Regions from separate parts of the Arthrobacter sp. TS-15 genome, predicted to be linked through region 1. Evidence: riboswitches for the same ligand, from Rfam matches in the RefSeq annotation. Region 1 holds a riboswitch; the other holds the start of a gene.
What was found. A riboswitch is a leader RNA that binds a small molecule or an ion and turns the genes downstream of it on or off. The one in region 1 is predicted to bind cyclic di-AMP.

Region 1 (4,089 bases):
CGCCTTCAGCGCCTTTGTGGTGGTGATTCTGCTCTTTACCGGGTTGCTGTCCCTGCCCGCGTCCGCCGCGTCCGGCGAGCGAACACCCTTACACCAGGCCATGTTCACGGCCGTTTCCAGCGTGTGCGTCACCGGCCTGACCGTGGTATCAACGGCCACGCACTGGTCTTTCTTCGGCCAACTCGTCATCCTGGTGGGCATCTTCGTTGGAGGACTCGGTACCTTGACCCTGGCCTCGTTGCTGGCCCTCATGGTCAGCAAGCGCCTGGGCGTGCGCGGCAAGCTCATCGCCCAGGAAGCCATGAACAACGCCGGAAGGCTCGGTGAAGTTGGTGCGCTGCTGCGGATCGTCATCGTGACCTCCGTGGTCATCGAAGCGGTACTGGCCCTGGCCCTGACCCCCCGCTTCCTGGTCCTGGGCGAACCGTTCTGGCAGGCCGTGTGGCACGGCGTCTTCTACTCCATCTCATCCTTCAACAACGCGGGGTTCACACCGCACTCCGACGGAATCGTCCCTTATGAAACCGACCTCTGGATCCTGGTTCCGCTGATGCTGGGCGTTTTCCTGGGCAGCCTCGGCTTCCCCGTGGTCATGGTGCTCCAGCAAAACGGGCTCAACTGGAAGAAGTGGAACCTCCACACCAAGCTCACCATCCAGGTCTCCCTCATCCTGCTCGGCGCAGGCACGGTCCTGTGGGCCGTCAAGGAATGGGACAACGTCCGGACCATCGGCAACTTAGGGGCGGGGAGAAGGTCATCCATTCGCTCTTTGCCTCCGTCATGACCTGCTCGGGCGGGTTCAACCTGGTGGACCAGAACCAGATGGAATCGACCACGATGCTCCTCACCGACGCGCTCATGTTCGCAGGCGGTGGCTCGGCGTCCACGGCCGGCGGCATCAAGGTGACCACCATCGCCGTCATGTTCCTGGCCATCGTGGCCGAAGCACGCGGCGATGCCGACGTGAAGGTCTACGGCCGCACCATCCCCCAAGGCACCATGCGGGTGGCCATCTCGGTGATCGTCGCCGGAGCAACCCTCGTCTCCGTCGCCGCCTTCCTGCTCCTGCAGATCAGCGGGGCCTCCCTTGACAGGGTACTGTTCGAGACCATCTCGGCCTTCGCCACCGTGGGACTGAGCACCAACCTCAGTGCCGAACTGCCGCCCTCCGGGGTGTACGTGCTCTCGGCACTGATGTTCGCCGGCCGTGTCGGCACTGTCACCCTGGCCGCGGCACTGGCCCTGCGCCAGCGCAGCCAGCTGTACCACTTTCCCGAAGAGCGACCGATCATCGGTTAGCCGCGTGCCCTTCGATCGACAAGCCGCGCCTCTTCGAGGTGAGTGGTGCCGCCCTCCAGGGTCACATCCAGCCCTGCGGATTCACTGTCTGACCGTTCAAAAGCACCTCGAAGTGCAGGTGGCAGCCGGTGGAGGCTCCGGTGGTCCCGGCCGCGGCGAGCCGCTGGCCGGCGGCCACGGTCGCCCCGACAGAGGTTTCGATGGACGCCAGATGGTTATACGTACTCTTCAAGCCGTTGCCGTGGTCCACCACGATCCTGTTTCCGCCCCCATAGGGTGACCAACCCGCCTCCACGACCGTTCCATTGCCTGCGGCGAACACCGCGGTCTGGCACGCTGCCACGAGGTCCAGTCCGGTATGCAGTTCCCCGGAGCCGCTGATCGGGCTGGAGCGGATACCGAACGGCGACGTGACGGACATGCTGGCCAGCGGCGCGCCGAGCCGGGCAGAGGAAGCAGCGGGGGCAACAGCCGGTGCGGGGGAGACAGCCGTCGGAGATGCCGTGCCCGCGGCGGCACCCTGGGTCTTGGCGGGCACGGGCAACGGCGCCTGCTCGGTGGTGACAGCGGGCCGTTCATAGCTGATGGACGCCCCGGCAGAGGCCTGAACCGGCGCAATGGAAGCTTTCGCCGCTGAGGCTTGCACAACGGGGCCGGCTCCGGCGGGGGCCGGTCCGGCGTGGGCGGCCGTTAGAGAAGCGGTCAGAATCGCGGCGACGCTCAGCGTGGCGGCAGCCGTGACCTGTTTGCGTCGGCTCACGCGCGGCCCGGCAGCCGGCACACCCCGGTGCTGCGGCGTAACCCGGGAAGTCGTCCGGGCGGCCGCGCGAAGCAAGGGACCGGAGGTTGGTTTTCGGCGGCGGCCATGGGGGGATAAGGAAGACAAGGGGGATCCTTTCGGTTCGCCTGCGAAGTTAGCTGTCGGGTTCGGGCCAAGGAAATACCCGGCCGCACCCCGGTGGCCATCTGACCACCGACATCGCGGCTTCACCCCAAGGCAGGCTGGCTGCCGATTCTGGGTCCTCCACCCCCGCCGTAAAAGGGATAGTCGTTTGATGCCACCGGCGGGGCTGAGCGTGCGGCATCAAGGGTTTTAGTACAGAAAAACCTGAACTAATAGTAGCCGCAAAGCCTCATCGTTACAATTTCGTGACACTACGTGCGCGGCGTGGGCGCTGGTGCCTGTCCCGGTCTCGCTTCTCGCAGCCCAAGCCAAGCTACATAGGTGCGTATCTTCAGATGAGCAGCTAATGGCACCAACGAACCCCACATCCGGATGGTTCCGGTCCCGGGCGTGCCGGGCACAGAGCTGTGTCGATTGCCCCGTGCTGAGGTGTACGCGAGGGCCAGCAAGGGATCCTGATGGTTCCCCAAAGGGACGGTGTTTCCGCGGCAACGGATCGGCCCGGACAACCAGGCGGGCACGCTCCTCACGGTGACGGCGTGACGGCCTGGTTGCCGCTGTCATCCTTGCCCAGGCCGGGGGGTTAGAGTCCCATGGAGTCCAGAAGCGCGTCTTCTTCTTCGGAGCCGGAGCGCTTGGGTCGGGATGTCGCCCGGGGCTGCTGAAGGGCTTCAACCGGGTCCGCCACGTCGTCCGGCATGTCGCGTTCCTCGCGACCGATCCGGGCCTGTTGCCGTGCCATGTATCCAAATCCGACGAAGGCCAGGATCCCGAACGTGATCCACTGCAGGGCGTAGGACAGGTTCGACCCTTCCTTGACCGCCGGCGCGGCGAGCTGCTGGGGGGCCACGGCCGGCTGTGGGGACTCCGAGGCCATCACCCCGTAGCTGCCCCTCATGAGCGGGTAATCGAGTTGCTTCCCGTAATAGGACAGGTCAATGCTGGCCAGCTGGCCCTCGGGTGCGTCACGGCCAAGATCAGGTTCGGACGGTTTGATCCGGACGACCGCGGTAACCTCGCCGGTCGGCGGGCCAGGCACGGTGTCGGGGTATCCGGGCCGGTCATTGCCGATCGGCAGCCATCCCCTGTTGATCGCGATCGTCTCACCGGAGCTCACCCGGAACGGGACCAATACCTCGTATCCGGCGGCGGAATTGTTCGGCCGGTTCCTGACGATTCTCTGGTCCTGCCCAAGGTACCGGCCAGTCACGGATACGGTCGTCCATTTCGCCTCAGGGTCGGCGACGTCAAAATAAGGACGGGCATCCTTGAACGGCATAGGGGATTTGTCGTAGTTCTCCTGGACCCTGCGGATCTCGGTCACGGCCTGGTTCCGGCGATCCATCTGCCAGTTTCCCAGTCCAATACACGCGGCGGCAAACAGTGCCGCGACCATCAGGAAACCGGCCCAACGCCAGGACAGCAGGAACCTATACGCCACCGGGGCCCTCCTGGAGCTGCCACTGCCCGGCCAGCAGTGCGCGGATGGCCGTCGCCTCGGCGGCCAGGCGATGGTCTTCGCCCCGTGCCAGAAGACCGTATTCGACCATCGTCCGCCCGTCCTCGTGGGCGCCGGCACGAACCCAGACCCTCCGACGGTTCACGTACAACGAAGCCATCAGGCCCGCGACGGCCATCAACGAAAAGACCAGCACGCCGGTCTGTCCGGGGGTGCTGCGGATGTCCACACCGATGTAGCGTTTGAGGCCATCGAAGCTGATACTTCCCTTGCCCTCGGGCAGCGTGTACGTGCCACCCGGAGTCAAGGTGATGCCCTTGGCGGGCAGTTCCCGCCCGTTAAGCTGGGTCAAATCCTTCACGTCCAGGTTGTAGACATTCTGCGGCACACCGTCGTCCAGGCCCAGGTCCCCGTAGTAGGAGTTCAG
Region 2 (4,089 bases), on a different contig from region 1:
CTTCGCGTGTCCGCAGAACAGCGTCCGGTAGGTTCCCGGTGCCTCCTGGCTCGCCGCCGCCTGAGCCGGGCTCATCCGGCCCCACCACAACCACCGCCGAAGCACCCCGGGCAGCCTGAAGTGCGAGCGAAAGGAGGGTGTCGCCGTCGTACTTCAACCATGGCTTGGGCACGCCGCCGAGGCGGGTGGCCCTGCCACCCGCCAAAATCACGGCGTTGAACTCCATCCGCCCAGACTACCCGGGCGGCCGGAGGTCAGCAGAAATCGATCAGGCAGCGGATTCCGGCAACAGGAACGGGTCCCAGTCCGGCGCAGGTTTCTCGAGTTCTTTGATCTGCCACATGGTTCCCTGGGGCACTCCGGGTTTGAAACGGAGCTTCCAACCCATTTCAGCCAGTGTGTGGTCGCTTTTGGCGTTGTTGCATTTCAAGCACGCCGCAACCAGGTTTTCCCAGGAATCCGCGCCGCCCCTGGATTTGGGGTGGACGTGGTCTATGGTGTGGGCTGTTTTGCCGCAATAGGCGCACCGGTGACCGTCGCGGCGAAGCACGCCGCGGCGGCTCACGGCGGTGACCTTGTTGTACTTGGGACGTATGTAGCGGTTAAGGAGAATCACGGACGGGCGTCCAAGAATTTCCTGTGGCCCGACGACAGGCTCGTCGCCTTCGGCCACTACGCTAGCTTTCCCAGTGAGCACAAGGACCAGCGCCCGGCGGAATGTTATTACCGCCAGCGGTTCATATCCAGCATTCAGAACGAGTGTGCGCATGCACGTACCTCTTCACGGCCGCACCCGTCAGGGGCACGAGGGCCGGCTGCCCTCTGCATGTACGGGCTGTGGATCGACAACATAAGGGTAAGCACTTATATGCCGTATCAACGAATTTTTCTGTCGTTTCGCTCACAGTGTCGGCAAGAGTTCATGCGCGGTTAAAGCAGAACACCCCGCCGGCCGGAGCCTGCGGGGTGTTCTGAAGAAAGTGAATCAGCCGTTGACGCGGATGAAAACCGGGCCGGAACCGACGTTGACGCTGAACAGTGCCGTGGTGGATCCGTTCCATCCACCGTGAACTGCCTGACCGTTGCCCACGTATACAGCGATGTGCGCCTGTCCGGCCAAACCACCGTTTGCGTAGTAGGCGAGGTCGCCGGGCTGGGCTTCTGCTGCACTGACCGTGCGGCCCAAGGAGAGGTAACCTGCAGGCCAGTCGTGGAAGTTGATTCCCACGGCTGCAAGGGAGTTGGTGACCAGCATGGTGCAGTCCTGGGTGACGCCGAGCTGGGCGTAAGCAGCTGCAGCGATGGCTGCGCCGAGTCCGCTGGAAGCCGCCGGAGCTGCTGGAGCGGGGGTTGAGTTGCTGACGGCCACGGTGGCGTTGGCTGCAGGAGCGGCCTTGGCGGCAACCGCAGGTACTTCCTTGGCTTCAACCTTGGCTTCAACCTTGGCCGGCGCTTCTTCCACCACAACGGGAGCCGGAGCTTCCACGGTGGTGACCACGGGACGCTCGTAAGAGATAGCCACAGTGGAGTCGGCCGCGATGGTGGCCTGCGCTACGGACTGGACGTCCAATGTGGACGTGGAGGTCGACTCACGATCAACGTTGGTCTCGGCTGCGTTGGCCGCGATGCCGCTGGTCAGGACCAGGCCTGAAGCTGCGGCGATCACTGCTGCCTGGCGGCCAACGCCACCGGCGTTGGAGCTGACAGCTTTGGCAATGACGGCAAGCGAGCTGGTCTTGGGGGCCTCAGCGCGGTGCCGTGCAAGCTTGTTTGCACTGGTCATGATTTTCTCTTTTCGTATCCGAGCGCCGTTGGGTGCACACGGGTAGCGGGTAGGACCGGCATTGCGGGCATGCCGGCCCACCCCGAGCCGGATTGTTTCTAGCGGAGGGTGTAGAACGAGGAGGTGCCGGTGGACGCTACGGAGTGCAGCAGCGTTCCCTGGCCGGGGTTCAAAGCGCTGATCATCATGCCATTGCCGACGTAGATGCCCACATGGGCTCCGCCGTTCTGCATGACGAGGTCGCCGGGAGAAGGAGTGCTGGTGGGCGTCATAGCCGTCCAGGCGTTCACGCGGGGGATGCTGATGCCTGCCTGGGCGTAGACCCACTGGGTGAAGCCGGAGCAGTCCCAGCCGTTAGGTGTTGTTCCGCCCCAAACGTACGGGGAGCCGATGCCGGTGTAGGCAATAGCAGCAAGGCCGGAAGCAGCTGCGCTGGCAGCCGGGTCCTTGGCCTCGGAGGACTTCGCCGTCACGGCTTCAGGGGCTTCGTCCGTGGTGGCCGTTGCTCGTTCGGTAACCTGCGCTGCGCGCTGGACTACCTTGGGGGCTTCCTTGGTGGCCACGGTGGGGCTCTCGAAGGAAACGGTGGCTGTTGGCTCTGCGGTAACCACTGCCGTTACAACCAGCTGCTGGGTGCTGGAGGCTTCAGTCTTGGAAACATCGGCGTCGGCTGCCTGTGCGGGCAATCCGACGGTGAGGACGAGGCCTGAGGCTGCGGCCAGAACGATGGCCTGACGGCTCATGGTTCCGGCGTTGGTGGATACAGCCTTGGAAAGCGTGTTCAACGGGTTCGTGCGAACCGTTTGGGCGCGATGGCGCGCAGGGGTAGTGCGTGATGACACGTAGGTAGCCTCTCCCAATGCCTGCGAGGTGAGCTGTCGGATTCGGATGGGAGTCATCCGGCCGCGCCGCTTCCAAGGAAGTTTTGCGACTTAACCCCAAGGCCTTCTCACGAAGACCAGAAGTGGTTCCCCCGCCCCTGCCAGACGATTTATGCGAACGGACCTTGAGAGGTGGCAGAGCTAGGCAATCCACTCAAGTGCACCGGCCCCCTAAAAAGCCGATGCGCTCTGTACGCTACAACAGTTGAACGCAAATGTCACATTCAGGTCACGGGGTGTCCCGCACATGCGAGAGGCGACCATCAGATTGGTTAGAGCCAGCCCATGGGGTCTACGACTTCACCGTTGACCTGAACCTCGAAGTGGAGGTGGCAGCCGGTTGAAGCGCCCGTGGTGCCGCTCAGCGCGACGGTATCGCCACGGTTGACGGTTTGTCCCACCTGGACGGTGAAGGACGACAGGTGGTTGTACGTGGTCTCGAGGCCGTTGCCGTGGTCGATCACCACACGGTTGCCTCCGCCATATTCGTGCCATCCGGCGAAAGTGACCTTGCCGGTTGCCGCTGCGTGGACAGCGGTGCCGCACTGGGCAACGAAGTCCTGGCCCCGGTGGAAGTCACCGGCGCCGCCCGTGAGGGGGCTGATGCGGTAGCCGAAGGGCGATGCCGTGGTAAGTGTGTCAAGGGGGCTGGCCATGGTGCCAACGGATGATGCGCGCTGGATGCTTCCGGCCGACTGGGCGCTGAGCAGTTGCTTCAACTTCCCATCGGGGTCAGCGGCAGTGGCGACTGCGGCTCGGCTGAAGTCGATCTTCGCCGACGCGGCCGCGGAAACCTCGGGCTGGCTGCCCGCGGGGGCTGCGACGGCGAGGGCGGACTCGGTCTGGCCCGATTCCGAGGTGGCCATGACCGGGCTGGTGGCCGGCAGGCCGACAGTCAGGGCAAGCCCGGTGGCGGCAAGCGCAACACCGGCCTTCTGCCCGACGCCGCTGGCAGCGGCGAAGTCGGCAACCTGGCGCAGGGGGCTCTTACGGCGGCGCACTTGACGCTCGGTGGCGCGGGGCCGGATCTCCGTGACGACGGTGGCTGGCCGCAGCTCAGCAGCGGGGCCGGACGCGCGGCGGCGACCCCTGACGTTCTGCGATGTCAAACTCTGTTCCTCTCTCAAAAGCCTGCGAAGTTAGCTGTCGGATTCGGGTCAGAGAGTACAAAGACCCGGTCCGCGCGAGGCGCTCACGGCACACAGGTATCCCAAGAGGGACTTGTATACGTGGGCACTTCTGCTGCGGACTTCACCCCAAGGCTGCTTCTTTAGACAGCCGCTTGTGGTTCCCCCGCCTCTGCCAGTGGTGGGTGACACACCTGATCCGCTGGCAGAGCTCGGCTCCGGATCAGGTAACGCTTTGGTATCAGCGCTAGTAAATAACTATAGGGGATTAAGGCCTTCGGTAATAAATTCGTTATCA

Region 2: another riboswitch for cyclic di-AMP. It lies ahead of EU811_RS20195 (C40 family peptidase); the one in region 1 lies ahead of EU811_RS22355 (M23 family metallopeptidase).

Annotation. Positions count from the first base shown of each region.
Region 1 covers NZ_SDXQ01000067.1:7,179-11,267, forward strand. Annotated here, with positions in the region: partial or broken gene EU811_RS22350 (TrkH family potassium uptake protein) at 1-1,299, shown strand, start outside; gene EU811_RS22355 (M23 family metallopeptidase) at 1,361-2,185, opposite strand; cyclic di-AMP (ydaO/yuaA leader) riboswitch at 2,189-2,360, opposite strand; gene EU811_RS22360 (SURF1 family cytochrome oxidase biogenesis protein) at 2,787-3,644, opposite strand; partial or broken gene resB (cytochrome c biogenesis protein ResB) at 3,634-4,089, opposite strand, start outside.
Region 2 covers NZ_SDXQ01000051.1:14,060-18,148, forward strand. Annotated here, with positions in the region: gene EU811_RS20180 (DUF6457 domain-containing protein) at 1-226, opposite strand, end outside; gene EU811_RS20185 (HNH endonuclease) at 269-769, opposite strand; gene EU811_RS20190 (NlpC/P60 family protein) at 986-1,783, opposite strand; gene EU811_RS20195 (C40 family peptidase) at 1,882-2,625, opposite strand; cyclic di-AMP (ydaO/yuaA leader) riboswitch at 2,630-2,791, opposite strand; gene EU811_RS20200 (M23 family metallopeptidase) at 2,937-3,773, opposite strand; cyclic di-AMP (ydaO/yuaA leader) riboswitch at 3,778-3,989, opposite strand.